DNA from 3 places in the Mangrovibacillus cuniculi genome. Region 3 is predicted to be linked to each of the others. Evidence: riboswitches for the same ligand, from Rfam matches in the RefSeq annotation. Region 3 holds a riboswitch; each other region holds the start of a gene.
What was found. Region 3 has a riboswitch for cyclic di-GMP ahead of G8O30_RS15740 (methyl-accepting chemotaxis protein). Riboswitches for the same ligand answer to the same signal wherever they lie in the genome.
Positions count from the first base shown of each region.

Region 1: it holds a riboswitch for cyclic di-GMP, as region 3 does, so the genes downstream of both, G8O30_RS12105 (hypothetical protein) here and G8O30_RS15740 (methyl-accepting chemotaxis protein) in region 3, are expected to answer to the same signal.
Region 2: it holds a riboswitch for cyclic di-GMP, as region 3 does, so the genes downstream of both, G8O30_RS03660 (GGDEF domain-containing protein) here and G8O30_RS15740 (methyl-accepting chemotaxis protein) in region 3, are expected to answer to the same signal.

Region 1 is NZ_CP049742.1:2,385,026-2,391,710, reverse strand. It holds gene G8O30_RS12120 (hypothetical protein) at 25-606, shown strand; gene G8O30_RS12115 (hypothetical protein) at 825-1,334, opposite strand; gene G8O30_RS12110 (Fic family protein) at 1,515-1,985, opposite strand; partial or broken gene G8O30_RS16320 (hypothetical protein) at 1,992-2,042, opposite strand; cyclic di-GMP riboswitch class I at 2,180-2,264, shown strand; gene G8O30_RS12105 (hypothetical protein) at 2,369-2,656, shown strand; gene G8O30_RS12100 (hypothetical protein) at 2,819-3,565, opposite strand; gene G8O30_RS12095 (DUF2750 domain-containing protein) at 4,007-4,378, opposite strand; gene G8O30_RS12090 (hypothetical protein) at 4,437-4,880, opposite strand; gene G8O30_RS12085 (hypothetical protein) at 5,081-5,260, opposite strand; gene G8O30_RS12080 (NERD domain-containing protein) at 6,398-6,685, shown strand, end outside.
Region 2 is NZ_CP049742.1:705,995-712,679, reverse strand. It holds gene G8O30_RS03665 (NupC/NupG family nucleoside CNT transporter) at 1-337, shown strand, start outside; gene G8O30_RS03660 (GGDEF domain-containing protein) at 462-1,508, opposite strand; cyclic di-GMP riboswitch class I at 1,592-1,670, opposite strand; gene G8O30_RS03655 (GNAT family protein) at 2,082-2,567, shown strand; gene G8O30_RS03650 (phospholipase D-like domain-containing protein) at 2,564-3,793, opposite strand; gene G8O30_RS03645 (PCYCGC motif-containing (lipo)protein) at 3,969-4,445, shown strand; gene G8O30_RS03640 (calcium/sodium antiporter) at 4,643-5,599, opposite strand; gene kynU (kynureninase) at 5,797-6,685, shown strand, end outside.
Region 3 is NZ_CP049742.1:3,088,520-3,095,204, reverse strand. It holds gene G8O30_RS15745 (hypothetical protein) at 24-1,178, opposite strand; cyclic di-GMP riboswitch class I at 1,582-1,666, shown strand; gene G8O30_RS15740 (methyl-accepting chemotaxis protein) at 1,732-3,426, shown strand; gene G8O30_RS15735 (alanyl-tRNA editing protein) at 3,467-4,657, opposite strand; gene G8O30_RS16180 (hypothetical protein) at 4,734-4,868, opposite strand; gene G8O30_RS15730 (ZIP family metal transporter) at 5,028-5,750, shown strand; gene G8O30_RS15725 (sigma-70 family RNA polymerase sigma factor) at 6,050-6,613, shown strand; gene G8O30_RS15720 (helix-turn-helix domain-containing protein) at 6,585-6,685, shown strand, end outside.

The DNA of each region.
Region 1 (6,685 bases), 700 kb from region 3:
TTATATTTAGGAGGAACACACTTTATGACAAAAAAGATAGTTGCGGTGCTTTCTACAAATGGAGAGCCTACGTTAAAGCAATTAAAATCTAAGAAAGCATTCGATTTAGATTATCGGTTTTTTAAGAATATGAATAATATCCGAGATCCTTTGTCTTATCTAGAAAACGCTTGGTGTTTGAAAACTTTAACGGGGGAAGGGAATAGAGTATATTCTGATATAGACGGTTTTCGCAGGCAAATAAATGATTACACTTTTCTTGAATTCAAAAAGAGTCCTAGTTTTCTTAATCATAGTCAACTTAATGCTCTTATTGGATTAGCAAAAAAAACAGAGGGTGTACTCCTTTTAATTTTTGGAGATCCTTGTTTACCACAAAGTTGTATGATTTTAAGGCCTGGAAAAGGACGAGGTCTTTTGCATAAAACTGGTATACCAAAGTTACACAAAATGAACTTAGCTAGACTACAATGGCTTCTTTCCAAAATTGATGCCTATCACGAAAAACGGGCTAGTCAGAATGAAAGAGATGAGTTTTTTGAAGGCATTGATAAATGCAAAAAACTTATCATAAATATTAGGGACCAACATAATAATCTCCAGTAAAGCAGGGTCTTCCTGCTTTACTTTATCGGGACACAAGGACAGATGGAGGCCACTGAAAAATGTTCTTTATTTTCATTGTTTTTGAACATTTTTTGAAGAACGGGTGCCTGAGACAGAGGGACAGGTCCCTCGTCTCACCAATTATTTACATATTAAAGCCCTGCCAAATGGCAGGGCTTCCTTGTCATTAAAATAGAAAGTGGTCATAAACAGTGAGGCTAATTCAGCCAATCACCAGGATCATCGGTTGGCTTATCCCAAGGTGGAGGGGAAGCTCTATACATCTTTTGAAAATACAGCGTCGCAGCAACTACATGATTATTTCTTATAATAGATCTGTCAACCAAATAAGAGACTTGGTTAGTGGCAATTATGTCATTATGATGGAGAGGGATATACTTTCTTAGCACAAAATATTCGTCTAATTGTTTACCACTTATTTCTTTATTGAGAATTAATTGTGTTAATACCCTCGTCTCCTGAACCGTTAATCCTTTTCTGTTTTTCAGCTTTAACATCAGCTGTTCGACTCCCAGGTATCGATAGTAATCTAATTCTGAGCTAGACATGCTTATCAAATCATAGAAATCTTTTAACTTACTTGGGCTAATGCCACTAAGCTGACAGATTTCTGTATGAGAAAGCATGGTTAATAGTCTCTCATAAATAAGGAACTTTGTATGTCTATGTCTATTTTGATACGAAAGAAGAATAGCAAGCTTTTTCAATAAGTGGTCTTTCTCCGATAATGGATCAACCAACGTACAAAAAACGTCGCCGTTGTAATCCAAGTTTTTTGAGACAGAGGGACAGGTCCCTCGTCTCACCAATTTTTTACATATTCTAAAAGGTTACAACCTTGATTTTTTTTGTATTTTTGGAAAGACACAGTTCCTGTCCCCGATGTCCTATTCTGTCATTATCCGTATAAGATCATAATGATAGTAACGTTTATGACGTATACGCTCATCTGTGAAGATCATGTTCTTTTCTACTAGATAGGAAAGACTTTTTCTAATGGTTCCCTGCGCTAATCCAGTTATTTTTTCTAGTTGAGGTACTGTTGCTATTGGGACTTCAAACATGGCTCCCCACACTTTAGCAATAGAAGGCTGTTCAAATGACTGAAGCCCTCCTTCATATAAGTTTTCTGCCTCATCTAGTTTTGCAAATTGGTGTTTTGCCATTCTCTCCGCAGTATCTAAGAAGAATGTAATCCAACTTGCCCAATCAGGTTCTTTTTTTCCAATACCTCTGACCCCGTTTAACATACTATAATATCTAAACTTTTCTTTTTCTAACTCTTCACTTAAAAAGAAAAAAGGCGTTTCAATTATTTTTGTTTGTAATAGATAGAGGGCAATTAGAATCCTACCCAATCTTCCATTCCCATCTAGAAATGGATGAATAGATTCAAACTGAGCAAAAAGTGTCAATTTTATTCTAGCGTTTACAAAACTCCAAAAGAAATCATAGTGTCATTAAGAAATATGAAGTTAACCCTATTTATTTTCAAAAAATTTCTTGTTATAACTTTATTTGGGTAATACTATATACATAGGTAAAAATACACTAATTGAATAGGCAAATTACTTGAAAAAGTGAGACGCAAAGCTAAAGGGGCTAAATCCGTACGGGTATGCCAGCCAGTTGCAATCAGATAGATTGATTAACTGCGCCCCTATGTAGAGTAGGGGCTTTTTGTATAAGAACAGTACATGAAATCTCCAAAACGGAGATGAAGTAGAAAGGCGGAAAAAACATGTCATTATTTCGCTCAATCGGTAAAGGTGTAGGAACAGTAGGAGGAAGCATCATTGGTGGAGGAGTAAATTTAGTTGGAAAGACGGTTGATTCTAAGTGGCTTACTGAAGTAGGTGACGGTATTGAGAAAGCATCCGTAGTTGCTATGGATAATGCAGGCCAATTTATTGATGGAGCGGTGAAAGGAACATACGGGGCAATAAAAATTGAGACAGAGGGACAGGTCCCTCGTCTCACTAATATTTTCCATATCAAAGCTCTCCAAAAGGGAGGCCTTCCATATTGAGAGACAGGGATAGGTATCATGTTATGTTTTACTAGATTTTTAGATATAATTTATAGGAGATATTTCTTACTAACATATTAATCTTCGTAAAACACACTCCCTGTCTTCATTAGAGGATATTAAAAATGTTATAGTTTGTGTCTTTAACATTTTTAGTTGTTCTTAATAAAAAGATTCGTTCACCAATATATGTTCTTTTGGATATTTTCTTATATCCTTAACTTCTATGAAATCCAATATCCTTTTATAGTATTCATTATTTTCTTCTCTTACATCTTCTAACTTAGAAAGATCACCTTTGTCTAAAGGATAGATAAAAACAGGGACATCACCTTGTTGTTCCAACAACTCCTTTAGTCTTAACAGGTCTTCTAGGTTAACACTATCAACCCAGTAAGATTTTTTATCTACCATATAAACTAACTTAATATTAAAGGTTGTTTCCTTTCTCCCAGTAGTGTAGTCCGGTATAAAAGCTACTTCATCCATTTCTCCCCATTCCACAAATGAAGAAGTAAGTTGGAAATACGAGTTTTTATGTATACCTTCAAGTACGCCTATATGATAATTGAAAAAGAGTAATATATAAGCAGTAAAAGGCACAGTCATGAATGTAAGAAATCTTTTTACACCTCTAACCCAATATATGCATGCAAATATCCACAAGATGATAAATATCATAACTAACAGTGATAGATTGTATTGACCAGATATAAAAATAGCTTCATCTGGCTTTATAATATGATCTTTAAATAAGCCAGGTCCCCAAAATATCAACAAAATGACCGATAATCCAAATATCCCGATAAGGACTGTAGCAAGGCATCCTAAAATTGTATCCTTTGTGGATAGACTATTGACTGGCTCCATCTGGTCATCTTTTTCTTTACCTGATAGCAAATCTCCCATTCTTTTCACCTCTATATATTCTCAAGTGCATCATTCCCCTTAACCATAAAGTAATTTTACTATTTGAACTAATTTTTAGATACATGCATAAAGACAAATTTCTATAAAAAATGGAATAATAGACAGAGTGACAAATCCCAATTCTCACTTATTTGTCACATATTAAAGCCTTACCAAGGGCAGGACTTCCTTATACCACCCCACTTTTAACTTCACCTAACAATAAGAGCGGATAATTGTAACTTCCCGATAATGTCGTTGATCTTGCTGAAGGGACGTGGTAGCTTTAGAGAACTTAACTGCTAGTGTGTTTGAGTACTATTTAGTTACTTATAAAGAAACGAGTATGTATTAGTTAGTACATGCTTTAGAAAAAGCCATTGATGTTGCCATTCCTGATGAGATGGTGGATCATCGTACATTAGTAAAAACAAAAACTAATTAGTTGTTGGCTAATCTCCTTTCTATCTCGTCAAGTAAATCAAATGGTTCCACTTCAACTCCAATTAGCTTAGAGTTCCAATTTACTCCAACCATGTGTCCCTCTTCGTTCATTCCGTATATCCAATTACTTAAGAATATCTCTAATGGTATTGGAGTTGGTTTATAATGGGACCACTCATTGATATTGCACTGACGAGCATATGCTTCATCAGACCAAAATGGCATAACTAGTGTATCTTCATATTCAGTAGATTCGCATACACACCACATTCCGTTGTGTTCTAAGCCCCAAACTTTTTTGTTTTCTACTACTTTTCTTAGAAACGCATCATAACGTTTTTTAGAATCAATAGTGAAACCGAATGACATAGTAGCCTCTTCCTTTCTCATTTTAAATGTATAATATATTTGGATTTTTCATCTCAAATTAAAAGCCAAAATAGTCATTCTTTGCTCTATCTGAAAAGTTAGTGAAAAATATCTTATGAACTCTTAATATTTTCTCTTTGGGAATTTTTTTATATAGCCAAGTAGTAGCTACAGGTACATCTATTGTAAATGTACTAATTTTCGCTAAATATTCTTCGTAAACATTTACTATCTCAGAATTAATTTCTTCCTCGTTAAGCCCTCTGGATTGATAATCTAGTTTTGCTAAATCAAGAGCTGTCAGTGAATTTTCTACTTCCTTTACTACACCATATCGTGAAGGCTTTCGATTTACGATAGAAACAAAAAAATGATGTTCTTTAGGTAATCTTCCTTTCATTTTATCAGTATTAGATGCTTGAACTAAAATATCGCCTCTTTTTGCAAAGCATTGAATATCCTCTTTTTCAATACCTACAATAACTTTATTATATTTTTTCATGGATTTAAAAATATCCTAACTATTTTTTATTTATTTTAAGACGGTGACAAAAGGGCAGGTCTCTCGTCTAATCAACTTTTACAAAGTAAACCCGCAACAACTATCATGTCTTACTTTAGGTAATAACCCGATTAACTATTAATATTGTTTTAAAATGAATTAATGAAAAACTTATATGCTGAGATTTTCTATTTATCCGTTTAGTCCCAACGTTTCTTTGAATTAGATTGATATCGTTGTTGGTGCTTCTCGAGAAACCCTTCCGGATCCATTTTAAAGGCTTTCATCTTTTTTAGGTATGCAATTTCTAATCGAAGCAGTTCATTTTCTCTTTCTAATTCTTCCTTGGTAGTTTTATTAGTATTTGTACTTTTAGACATTTGCGGTAGTCATTTTCGTATATTCAGGTCCTCATCTATTTCCACAGCACCTGTTCTTTTCTTAAAGGGTAATACATCTAGTTTAAAATGAACAGAATAAAGTTACTTAGGGAGCAGGTGGACACATAAAATTCCCATCATATTTTATCCTGCTAATTAGCAGCTCTTCCTTATAGCACACCTCTATTCACTTCACCAAGCAATTTCATATATAAGAAAACAGACACGATAAGTGGCAACAAAATAAACGTTATTTTCTCCAATAACGTTTTCTCCGTAGATTTACGAATCAAGTCTTGGATAACAAGGTAGATAAATAGAATAGCATACAGTAACAAAGCAAGAGAAAGAGAACTTGCTAGTAAGATAAATAATAATTCCCCTTCCGTTATATCACCAGGGGGGCCATCTGCAGCATGAATACGTCACATCATGATATAAAAGTTTGTAACGTGTTACCAGATATAGGTACAACCGAGAGTAAAAAGCGTCGCAATAAGTAGAAAAATCATCGTTTTCTCCAATGTTAAATACTAGATAGTTTATCCTTAAACAGTATTAACTGGTTATGACGTGGTTTCTATAGAAACGCCATACATTCCGACTTGTCCTTCAGGTTTAGTAGTAAGAACGGGTGCCTGTCACTTCCCGTTATTTGTAGAACTACCTTACATGACAAATTACAAAAAGTAGACTTCCTTACAAATTTCAAAGCCTTGCCTTTTGGCGGGGCTTGTTTAGGAGACGTTTAGATGAAAACGGTCTTAGTTACTTGAGACATAGGGACGGGTAATTCAAGTAACCAAATTTTAAATGGTTGCAACCTCAAATTTTCAGTATTTTTGGAAAGACACAGGTCCTGTCCACCTACATTAAAGAAGGGACGATTAAACTTTTCCTTAGAAAAAGGAGAATTTTAAACAATATCTGTATTATGTAAACGAAACGGAGTAATAATTGTAGTTTAGCAATTTCGAAATCTATTAATCTCATATTTTGTTACTCTTAATTATTACCATCAATGGTGATCAGCTCTTTTTTTCTTCAGTGACAAATTCACCAAATGAAAATCTACTAGTTTAATGGTAATATTATGAAGTGTATAATTTAATTCTAAATTAGGAGAGAGTGCTTAGCGTGAAAAAAGAAATTATGATAATACTAGCCATTATTGTTCTTTTACCTATCCTGTTCTTCTTAGCCCCTACCATATTTGCTCTCCTGCTTGTAACTGGAGTCATAATGTTGAAGTTAAGGTATTCAGTTATTAAAGGTGCGATAGGAGAGTGGTATGTAAATAAAACACTAAGTAAACTAGGAACGAATTATAAAATATACCACGATCTATATGTGCCAAATGGTGTAGGTGGTACTACCCAAGTTGATCATGTAGTTACATCACCGTATGGAATATTTGTAATTGAA
Region 2 (6,685 bases), 750 kb from region 3:
TGTATTTGCTCCATTAGCTTTTGCTATTGGTGTACCTTGGTCAGAAGCTGTACAAGCTGGTAACTTTATTGGTCAAAAAATTGTTATCAATGAATTCGTTGCTTACTCTGCATTTGCTCCGCAAATTGGAGAATTATCAGCTAAGACTGTAGCAATAATCAGCTTCGCATTGTGTGGATTCGCAAACCTATCTTCTCTTGCAATCCTACTAGGAGGATTAGGAGAACTTGCTCCAAGTCGTCGTAAAGACATCGCTCGTATGGGTGTACGTGCAGTTATTGCCGGTGCACTTGCTTCTTTACTAAGTGCGGCAATCGCAGGAATGTTTATTGGATAATAAAAAGTCCCTTGAAGAGTCATTCTTCAAGGGCTTTTTTTGATTCACTACCATGAATTAAGGATGTCTTCTATTAAAGACACCCTTGTATTTTTACATTTATATTTCCAAGCATCCGAACAAATTAACTACCTTTTACCGTTACCTCATTATATAATACTGCTTGATTTTTACCCATATTCTTCGCTTTGTATAGAAGTTGATCTGCTCTATCTACGAGTTCAGTGGGTGTCATTGTTGTAGGACCTCGCTCTACCCCAAATGACATAGAAATGATAATATCTTTGGAGCAAACTTCTGTGTTTTGAATATATCGATACATATCTTTCATAAATACATCGATTTTAATATTACCATCTACTAGAAAAGCAAATTCTTCTCCACCGTATCTATAAGCTCGACATGCGTACCGCTTCATCAATTCTGAAAATGTAACTCCTAGCGATTTTAATAATTCGTCTCCAACTACATGGCCATATTGATCATTCGTTTGTTTAAAGTAATCAATATCACCTAAAACTAAATAAAATGGTTCTTTTTTATGGTTAAATTCTCTCAAATCTTCCTGGAACGTTCTATGGTTGTATAAATTGGTTAGATAATCTATTGCGAGTAATCCAATTGCTCTTTCTTTTTCTCCTAGATGATATCGTTCCCTAATTACAATTAACGAACCAAACAAACCAATAAGCCACATAAAGCAGATATTTAAGCAAAGTATAAAAAGTTCTGTATAACTATCTGTATCATTAAGTAGGTAAACAATAATGTAACCTAGCGAGATAGCAACTGAGCTGATAAAAGCTCCTTTCATCCTCCAATAGATAGTTGCATGCATAACTAAAAAATATGCAATTGGAAAAAGAAAGGTCATGACACCACCAGTTAAAAAGAAAAGCCAAAACATAGCAAGAAAATCAAAAACTACTCCAGCACCTGCTAACTTCTTAAACCAATGTTTGGGCAAGTCTTTCTTTTGTAACACTACTTGTGTAACTGTCATGTAAATAAACCCTAGTATTAAAAGATACGTAAATGATTCTCTAATAATCGGTAAGTTTTCATAAAAAACAGGTACATAAAACAAGAAAATTGCAATAACCAAAAAAATCCAACGAAGCATGGAAAATATAAATTCCGTCTTATGGTCTGATAAATAAATTTTATTCATATATACACGCCTTTACAGAACAACTAAGTACTTTGATAAAATGAAAAAACACCCCTCGAATTAGGATGCTCTAATAACTATATATGAGCAACCCGGCTACCACCTTTCGAAGGCCCGTGGCTTTGCGTCCCCATCTTTCGCATGGGTTTGCCAGTATGTCTTGACACTCTCCTACTATTAGTCTAATCGTTTATTCTACTATTGTCTACTAAAAACCAGTAAGCTTTTACAAATATTTTATTTTTTATTTAGACTATAGAACTATAAAATTGTAATTTTTACCTTAAACACTTTTTAACATCATAGTGGTTTGTACGCTATAGATCCTCTTTGTTGTCCGTATAAGTTAAGAGATCTTTATTCACTATGGTAAGTAGTTATCAAATTTACTTTGGTTAGTTGAGCCTTATTCTCTCCTCACCACTGATACAGCTTGCCTATAAGTGAGTAAACGTTGCTTATACATGAGTGGTATGTAAATTTTCAGAATACATCTACTTTCTTCTATCACCTTTACAGGATACTTCCCTCTTGTTAGCATAATCATGGTAACATTTCAAAGGAGGAGTCGAAATGACTACACTTGTTGAAAAAGAGAAGGAAGAACTAGAATTTCAGCTCTTTCGAATGCAGCAAAATATGGAACGATTAAAAGAAAAAAATAATATTAAAGGAATTGCACAAGATAAGCAAGATAATTGGGTAATTGTTTACACCAATGAAAATCAGCATCAATGTAACGTGATGATTCAAGATTGTCAAACACCTTATCGCGGTGCATGGGACTTCTTAATTCAAGCTACATTTACAGAAAGTGGTCACATGAAGATTGGCGATATTAAAGGACCTTCAAACAAAGGTTACGGATCAATTGCCATGGATGAATTAAAGCAGATTGCTCTTGAGCGAAATGTAAAAGGCATTAAAGGTGATTTAGCAGAAAGAGACTGGGATCACATCGATCGTTTAATTCATTTCTATGAAAAACACTCCTTTGACATCGAAGTTAATGAACAAAAGAGAGAAGGAGACATCTACTGGTCCCCTTCCCACTTTTAAAAATAATACTGTATGTCTTTAGGTGTTTTTCCAAGTACTTTTACCCACCAAGGCTTTTCAGTTAAATCCTGTTCCGTTATGCGAGTAGCAAATTGCTCATTGTTCAGATAAACCTCTCTGAAGCGTTGATTGATTTCCTGGCCGTATAATAAACAATTGGACTCATCGTTTAAATATAAACTTCTAGGGTCCCAATTGGCAGTTCCCACATCTACAAAATCATGATCTATAATCATGATCTTACTATGCAAAAAGCCTTTTGTATATTCTAGCCATGTAATATTTTTATTCATTAACTTTTCCATTCGATGATAACCCGGTGGTTGTGTAAACCATGCATCTGACGTTTTAGGTACCATTACTTTTATGTTTACTCCTCTTTTGGCCGCTTGTAACATTTCTGCGGCCAAAGCATCAGAGGGCATAAAATATGGAGTAGCAATCCAGATGTCCTCTTTTGCACCTTTTATCCAAGATACCATTTTCTGTTCTAGCTCTGCGCCAGTCGTAAAAAGAAATTGATAACTAGTTTCCTTATTACTTTCGAAGGAAACTGATTTCACTTTTGAATCTTTCCATTTCGTTTCTCCCCTATCTTCTTCCCAATCCATCTTAAATTGTTGTGCCATCTCTATGTTATTTCCTACTAAACGGACATGCGTATCAGTCCAGTGTCCGAGTTTTTTATCTTTTCCAATATATTCATTACCAACATTAAAACCACCTATATAACTAATTGACTGATCTATCGCTACTATTCTGCGATGATTACGATGTTGGATGGAATGAAAGATCGAGGATGAGTGAAGAGGCCTGCTCCACTTAAAGACAACTCCTTTTTCCTTTAACGTGCTAAGTGGTGCTAAGGACATTTCTCTTGATCCCATTAAATCTCCTGTGACTTTTACTTCCACTCCTCTTAATGCAGCTTCCTCTAATGCTTTTAACAATCTCTTTGTTTGTTCATCATAACGAATGATAAAGAACTGCATATACACTCGTTCCCTTGCCTTATGGATGTCATTAATAAGAGAACTGTACAATTCTTTCCCTTCTGAAATTATTTCAACTTCTCCATTTTGTAACGTAGTCATATGTATAGGGTGCCTTTTGTCGTATTCTATTGCTTCATGTTGAACTTGTTTGTTCATAACAAATATAGCGATAGATAAAAGGATGGATATGCCTGTAGAATAAACAATCCATTTTCTATATTTCTTTAACATAGCCTCACCCCTTCCCTATTATCATAACTTTAGGATAAACGCAGCCTGTAAAACTATTCATACTTCCATTGGTGGTATTTGCAAGTTTACATAGTCACCGTAAAGCATTTCAACTACATGAAAATTTAAAATTTATGGTAGGATAAATGTAATGAGTAAAAAAGGAGACTACAGCATGAAAATAGCTAAATGGACAAAGGCCTTACCTCTAGCAGTTTTACTAGTATTATCCGCGTGCTCTACCAATGAAGCTTCACCAGAACATACAAAAGAAAATCATGGTGACTTGATTGAGATGACAGAGAATCGTACTGTTTTACCAAGCTTTTTAGAGGAAGATCCTCCAGACATTAAACGTATTTATCTTGGAGTAGCTCAATATCAAGAGGAATTAGAACAGATGCCTTGTTATTGTGGATGTGGCGATAGTGTTGGGCATACTAGCGCCTACGATTGCTTTATTAAGAGTGACCATAAAAATAAGGAAGATATTGAATGGACGGATCATGCAACAAATTGTCCTGTTTGTTTAGATATCGCTGCATATACAATTATCGAAACAGAAAAAGGAACTCCTCTTGATGAAATTCGTAAAGTAGTAGAAGAGGAATACAAAGAAGGATACGCAGAGCCAACGAAAACGAATAGTTAATATGTAGAAAACACTATACTTTTTAAACAGAAGAAGCTGTGATATAAACCAGTAGTGACTGCACAGGGATTTACGCTGCAAAGGCATTAATTCTGCAGTATTTTATATCCAAATAGAACGCAAAAAGGTACATTCGTTTTTATAAATGTACCTTTTTTAGTTTTGTACAAGCCTATCTTTCTGGTGTAATAATCAGTTTAATTTCGAATGATAATGAAGATCATATAACCAATGTAAACCAATGCAAGAAAAAGTCCTTCCATTTTCCCCACTCGATAATTCGTTCTAGAGAATACGAGTAAAACAAAAGTCAGTATGATCATTAAGATCAAATCTACGAACAGTTTTCCTTCAAAAGCTAGTGGTGAAATGGTGGAAGCTGTTCCTAGTACAAAGAAAATGTTAAAGATGTTACTTCCTACAATGTTTCCAAGAGCAATGTCACTTTCTTTTTTCAACGCAGCCGTAATGGATGTAATTAATTCTGGTAACGACGTACCTACAGCTACAATGGTTAATCCTACTAATGTTTCCGTCATCCCAAAGGAGATGGCAATTTCTGTTGCACTTGAAACTACTAATTCTCCCCCAAAGATAATGGCTGCCAATCCACCAATAGTGAAAAGTATGTTTTTCCCCCACTTAGGTGCTTCCGTTCGAACCTCCATGTCATTCGTATTTCCTCTACTATTTTTTGCCACTTCAAATATGTAATACAAAAAGATACTAAAAATTAGTAATAATATAATTCCATCACTTCTAGTTAAGGCATCAGCTTGAAATCCTTGTAAAAATGTATCAGCTACTACTACTAATAACACGATACTCCCCAATAGTGTAAATGGGATTTCTTTACGTATTGTTTCACTTTCTACTTTTAATGGGTTTAATAGAGCTGTAATTCCTACTACAAGTGTAATGTTAAATATATTGGATCCAATAACGTTCCCAAGCGCTACTCCTGCTGTTCCATCCAATGCTGCGATAATACTTACCGTTGCTTCCGGTGAGCTTGTTCCAAATGCTACTATCGTAAGCCCAACTAAAAGAGGTGGAACTTGCAGGCCACGAGCAATCTTGGAAGACCCATCCACAAAAAAGTCTGCTCCCTTAATTAATAAAACCAAACCAATAATAAACAAAAGATATGTCAATAGTATCTATCCCTTCTACTATCCTTATTTTCAGACAAATTTTTCATTCTATTGTAGAATGGAACTACATCTCTTACTGTAATGCAGGAATTATTATACAGATGTAAAATAAAAAAATCCATTCTCACCATTACTCTAGACGTACTTAAAAGTTATTGTTAAGCATTTTTATCTTTCTATACATACAGGAGGGTCCTATGGATTATCGAAAATTAGATCAACAAGACTCATTATCCATCTTTCGGAATGAATTTTATTTAAAAGAAGATCAAATTTATATGGATGGCAATTCTCTTGGTCTTCTCTCTAAACGAGCTGAAAATACACTCCTTCAATCAATTAATGATTGGAAAAACTACGGAATAGATGGCTGGACAAGTGGTGATAATCCATGGTTTTATCTATCTGAAAAGTTAGGGGAGAAGTCAGCAACACTGGTGGGAGGTAAGTCCAAGGAAGTAATTGTAACAGGTTCCATAACATCTAATTTACATCAACTAATTTCCACCTTTTATTGTCCAAGTGGAACGAAGTCAAAGATATTAGCTGATGAGTTGACTTTCCCATCTGACATTTACGCCATTAAAAGTCAGATTGAATTACGTGGCTTAAATCCAGAGACACATCTTGTACAAGTAAAAAGCAAAGACGGGATGACTCTTAATGAGGATGATATCATCCAAGCGATGACCAAAGACATTGCCCTAATTCTATTACCCTCCGTCTTATATCGAAGTGGTCAACTTTTAGATATGAAAAAATTAACGGCCGCTGCACACGAGAGAAACATCCTCATCGGTTTTGACTTAGCGCACTCCATTGGTGCTCTTCCACATAACCTGCATGATTGGGGTGTAGATTTCGCTGTATGGTGTAATTATAAATATTTAAATAGTGGTCCAGGAGGTGTTGGAGGATTGTATGTACACGAAAAACATCATTCTCTAAAACCAGGTTTGTCCGGTTGGTTTGGTTCTAAAAAGGAGAAGCAATTTGATATGGACCACACTATTACACCTTCAGAAGACGTCGGTAAGTTTCAAATAGGTACTCCTCATATTTTTAGTTGTGCACCATTACTTGGAT
Region 3 (6,685 bases):
AATCTGATTATCTAAGTGGTTTCTCAAATTGTCTGAGAAGCTACTAAATACCCACTGATTGCACATAATGAAAAGACATAGATAGTAGTAGGGTTTGTTTCACTGTTCGTGAAATAAGCAATGCCATCTTTCACGCTTAGGACATACACAGGAGTTAAAGCGGTTGTTTGACCTTTTAAATAAAGCTGAATTTCTATACCAAAATTTATAGTACTCTCAAGCTCTTTACCTATCCCACTAGCACAAGCTGGACACTTACATGTTTTTTTCTTTTTACAGCCACACTTATCTATTTCTTCCTCTTCAGCTAATGCTTGCTGTAATAAGAATTGGTATATTTGAGTTGTTGCTGGAGTAGCCGAAATACCTGCAACATCACATAGTTGTACAACTGTGTTGGGAACTGCTGAGGCTTGTGTTGCGAGCTTATAACGTAAGGTAGAACACTCTACTAGTTCTGTAATAACTTGTCCACCGGTAGTTGGATTGGTTGGAAAGCCACTTGTTGTACTAAAATAAATCTGAATGGCTTTGTCTGCTGCTGCAATATCTGGATCAGCTTGAAAGTTTTTGACTTTCTTTAGTAAGTCGTTTAAGTCTTTTACACAACAATCTTTACACTCATTACGACAATGCTTGCATTTACACTTGTCCACATCTTCCCCTCCATGTTTATGACGTTTCTTTTTCTTGTCGTAGAACTCGTCCTTAAAAATGATAGTGGGTTTACAATCTCCGCACTTCACATCAACCGTAACACCATCAATATCTATTGGAGTTTCAATCGTTTGATCATTTGTCATGGTTTGGTCTCCGTGTCGTTGACGTTGCAACTGAGGAGCTTGCGATTGGTCACCATGGCGTTGACGTTGCAATTGAGGTCCCTGATTTTGAGGACCTTGACTTTGAGGACCTTGCTGTTGCTCTTGTGACTGAGGACCTTGCCTTTGACCTTCTTGATTTTGTCCTTGTATCTGTGGGCCTTGTTCTTGTTCTAGTGCTCCTTGCTCTTGTTGTTGCTTTTGGTCTTGCTCTCCAATAGATTGGTGCTGGTCATTGTGCTCTGTAAAAGACTGCTTCTTTCTATGAATGTCACCTGAATGATCACACGTACAAAATTGTTGCTGTTTAAAACACCCTTTACATAATCCATAATTTTCTTTATTAGAATAACTCATTACATACACCGCCTTTCTAGGATTAGCATATGTACGAGCTTATTTTTCGTATGGACAAATTGTCCTATAAGCACAGTAAACTAGTCCTTTTTGAACATATATTTTTTAAAAACCCAACACTTTGAAGGGCATATAAAGAGCACGGGTGTGTATCCCGTGCCCAGATTCATATTCATTTTCTGTTCGTTATCCTGGACTGGTGATCTAAAGGACATTTTATAGAAAAACGTTTGGTAAAACACTCTGCTGTATCCTCTAAAAACCATGAACTTCAGGGACCTTCGGCTTCACACTTATATAAATTGAAAACGCATTATAAACTTACTATTCAAACTTAAACCAAAATTATATTATATATCTTCCTCTTGTGGTAATATTTTACCGGTTAACATTTACTAGTTATTGTGGATATTGGCATACTTTTTGAAAGGGAAGGACGCAAAACTAAAGGGGCTACGGTTTTCGAACTACGCCAGCCAGTTGCTTACGTTGCCAGCACCACCTGTAGATTGCTATAGGTGTTTTTTTATTGACTAAAAAAGGAGAGAACGAAATGAAAGTGTCTATCAAACAAAAGTTAATTAGTAGTTTCCTCATCGTCTCATTTATTTTTGGCCTAGCTTCGTATTTATCTTATTCAAGTATGAAGTCTAGTAACGAGGAATATGACTATTTAGTAGAACGCGTTGCAGAAATACGCTCCATTATTCAAAACATTCAAACCAACACAGCACTCCAGACCGGGTATTATCGGGCATTTATGCTTTATGACGACAACGAGCGATTTCGTGAACTATTAAACGAAACAAATAAACAAACAGAAATCCTAATTGCACAAGGGAAAGAATTGGCGACATTACCTGAAACAGTGGAGCAGTTGGATACAATCAACGCTGCAAACGTTGCTTTCCGCACAAAAGCGAACGTAGTGATGAATAAGAAATTGGTGGATAAAGACGCTGCCATCCAAGAAGGACTTGAAGAGATTGTCCCAATAAGCACCGAATTAAATCAGAATACGCTAGCGATGTATAACTGGATTCAAGATGACGTATTAACACCACGTTTTACAGAAACACAAGCGAACAGTGATAAAGCTCGTCTTTGGTTACTAATGATTAGTGTCGTTGCTACTCTTATTGCCATTGTTTGCGGAGTCGTGATTTCTACCGTGATATCAAAACCCATACAAAAGTTAAAGAGTAATGCGGACTTGGTGGCGTCTGGTGACTTACAAGTCGAAACGCTGCGAATGAAGAGCAAGGATGAAATCTACTATTTAAATGAAGCTTTTGAAAAAATGACTGCTAATTTGAGGCAGATGATTGAGTCTATTTCGTTAAGCTCCAATCAAGTGGCAGCTTCTGCTGAGCAATTAAATGCGAGTGTGGAACAATCTAGTAAAGCTACGGAAACCGTCGCATCGGCTATCCAAGAGATTGCTGGTGGCTCTGAGGTGACGACTTCTAAACTAGAGCACAATTCCGTTGCGCTACAAGAAGTGTTGCAAGGAGTTGTGTACATATCCGAGAGTTCAGCGAATGTGTCAGAGCTTTCTAGAGAGACTTCTCTAGAAGCAGAAGAAGGTAGTAAGTTTGTGGAAAGCACCATGGAACAAATGAAGTCTATTCAATCCACTATTAGTGAGACACATCAGGTCATAACTACTTTAAGCAATCGTTCGAAAGAAATCGGCTCCATTTTGGATGTCATTACAGGCATTGCAGATCAAACGAACTTATTGGCATTGAATGCAGCGATTGAAGCTGCTCGAGCTGGAGAACATGGAAAAGGATTTGCCGTAGTGGCAGATGAAGTTCGAAAACTAGCAGAGCAGTCCCAGCGTTCCGCAAAGGATATCGCTGACTTAATCACCATGGTTCAACAAGATACAGAGCGTACTGTTTCGATCATGGGACAAGTGGTGCAAAACGTAGAAGAAGGCGTAACGGTGTCAGAACAGACATCTGCTAAGTTTGCACAGATCTTATCCAGTACGCGAAACATTACACCTCAAATCGAACAAGTTACTTCAACAGTTCAGCAAATTTCTGCAAGCATCGATGTCGTAACAAACTCCGCTATGCAAATTTCTGAGCTAGCACAAACGAATACAGCAAACTCTGAGGAAGTGGCAGCCTCGACAGAAGAGCAGTTAGCTTCCATGGAAGAAATCAATGTGGCAGCACAATCGCTTGCGCAGATGGCGGAAGAGTTGCAAGGGGTTATCGGGAAGTTTAAAGTTTAAGAGAAAAAGGACAAAGCGTGTAGGCGCTTTGTCCTTTTTCTTATTTTACTAGTTCAGCAACAAACATTTTCACTTCTTGGATTGGTAGGATGGCTTCTCCACCACCTTGGACTAGATTAGGTTTCCCTCCGCCTTTTCCATTGATCTTTTCCATCAATTGTTTCGCTACTGGTCGTAAATCAAGCTCGATGTCCTCCCCTTTTGCGAATACAAATTGAAGTTTATCTTCGTTTTGTACAAGTAAGGCTACAATTGCTTTTGTCTCCGTAGTTATAATTTTCTGCGCTAACGTTTGTAGCTCTTTAATGGAACGATTCTCGAATGTCGCGATTAGTGGTTGTCCGTTCTCACGGCAAACAGCTGCCAGTTCCTTTGCTTCATATTGTGAAAGTTGCTCTTTTAATTGTGTTATCTCCTGATCTTGTTCCTTCTGTTTGTGAAGGATCTTCTCACCTGCAAGCACCAAACTCTCTTCTGGTGATTGCAGTAAACTTGTTAGCTGCTGCAAGGTTTTATGTTTCTTTTCTAGCTGTGTGAGCACTCGATCACCAGCAACAAACGATAAGCGTGTACCATCTTTGTGCTTTTCCCAATGAAGAATTTTCAGACTGCCCACTTCACTTGTGGAAGATGGATGCGTTCCCCCGCAGCCGTTGTAGTCAAAGTCCGGAATGATGACAAGCCGGATGTTCTCTGAAACGGTCGGCTGTTTACGCATCGGATACTGGTGAAGTTCGTCCGCTGTGATCCATTTCGTCTCGATGGGGCGTGCCTCTTGGATGATTTGGTTAGCGAGTTGCTCTGCTTTTGCCGCTTCTTCTTCTAATAGCTTTGAAGTTGCGAGATCAATCGTACAAATGTCTGTTCCTAGATGAAAACTGATAGTTTCATAGTCAAGTGATTCGGCGAACGCAGCTGTCAAAATATGCTGACCAGCGTGCTGCTGCATGTGGTCGTGACGGCGCTGCCAATTGATAGTTGTTACGACTTCGGTGTTAGATGTTGTTATTGCCTCTTGAAGATAGTGGCGGATTTCGCCGTCCACTTCTTCGACTTGTGTCACTGGAATGGAACTGATAGTGCCCGTGTCATGTGGTTGGCCGCCGCCTGTTGGATAGAATATCGTTTCTTTTAAAGTTACGTATTGGCCGTTCTCGTCTGTGTTTTGGGTTAGGATGGTTGTTGTTAGGGACGTGCTGTATTGATCTTGGTAGTAGTGTTTGATCGTCATGGTGTTTCTCCTTTTTGTATCTAGTTTAGCATAGGTGTATATGGGAGTTCTTGCGAGAAGGAGATTTACTTGCAAACTACCCAATCCATTTCATCAGGTAGAAAACTGCAATGGCTACCAGCACAGGTGAAAGTGTGACAGCAAATCGACGAAATCTATACTTTACGAAATAACGAATTGTTCTCACTTGTCTAGTTTTTGCCTTTTGCATGATACCACTCCTATACATTTCGTGTATTACTTATAGATACACAAAAATGTTTCACTTATGCAACTTTTAAATTTTAATGCCAGCTTAAATGTCTTCTTGGACAATCATCTTTCTCCCAAAGTTTCATAGATTATAGTAATACCATTTGTGGAGGAGCTTATGTCCCTAATATTCATTTTCGTTTCATCTTTGTGTACAAGCCTTGGCGCAATGATTGTGTTATTAATAAGAAATTTATCTCATCGAGGAAAAGACGTGGTGTTGGCCTATACCGCGGGGATCATGGTCGCTACTTCCGCATATGGGCTAATTCCCTCTGCGTTAAAGCTATCCAACATGCATACCTTGATCATCGGAATCTTGTTCGGCACTTTTTTACTAACTTTGATTGAAGTGGTTGTCCCTCATACCGATTTAGATCATTCTAATCAGTCATTACGAGGCGGTAATGTGGTACTATTTATGATCGCAATGTCTATACATAACTTTCCGGAAGGTTTATCTGTCGGGATATCTAGTGCGAGTAGTAACGAGGACCTCGGCTATTTGGTCGCTTTTGCTATTGGACTGCAGAACGTCCCGGAAGGTTTTTTAATTGCCTTATTTTTAGTCACGCAAGGAGTTAGTCGATTTAAAGCGATTTTCTTTAGTGTGATGACGGGAGTTGTAGAATTATCAGCAGGTTTATTTGGATATGTGTTTGGAGATTTCTTCGCATTTGTTGTTCCGTACGGCTTAGCTTTTGCTGCAGGCTCGATGCTGTTTGTAGTATATAAGGAATTAATCCCTGAGAGTCACGGAGATGGGAATGAACGTGTGTCGACCATTGCTTTTATTATAGGGTTTATTACGATGATTTATTTGACGGAGGTTTTTAGGTGAGGTTGGAGGATAGATCATTTTTAAGGATTAGCTCTTTAGGTTAACTGTATAGATATATGTTGGAGTGGTATGAGGGTTGTTCTTAATTATTCCGCACCACTCCCAAATTACGCGATTCGCTCTTTTTTCTCCTAATCATTTTTTATCCCCCTATCCTTCTCTCTCAATGAACACCCTCTTAACTACTCTTAAACATCACACTTCAACTTTAATTATGAAAAAGATAAGATATATATATTATTTACCAAAAAAATGAAACCGATTAACCTTTCTGTCGTCTTAGCAATAACAGAAAAGAGGTGAAACGATTGCAGGAAGAATTCTCACTGAAAGATATTTGGTTTGAAAAGGTGATGGATGAGTATGGAGATAAGTTAACAAAATTTGCTTATCACTATCTGAAGGATTGGAAATTAGCAGAGGATGTTGTGCAGGATGTATTTGTTACTTGTTATATGAACTTTGAACACAGACATGAAATTACTTATCTAAAGTCGTGGCTCTATAAAATTACAATTAATAAATGTAAAGACTACTTGAAAAGCTCCTATGTAAAAAGGACTTTGTTAGACTCCTCTCTTTTTCGGTTATTTTCATCGGAAGAACCTACTCCAGAGATGAGTGTTATTTACCAAAGTGAAGATGAGCTTTTATCATCAAGCGTATTATCCTTACCGGTTAAGTACAGAGAAGTTGTTATCCTATTTTATTATGAAGATCTTTCTATAGAAGAAATAAGCGAGTTACTACACCTCAATAAAAATACGATAAAAACTAGGTTGAATAGAGGCCGAGCAAGGCTGAAAGGTATATTGGAAAGGAGTGACGTAGAGAATGGAAGAAAATCTAAAAGGCTTACGTAGAGCAATGGATGCTACTGTTTATCGTGAACAACAGTTTACGGATAGACAGAGGGATAAGATTAGAAATGAGAT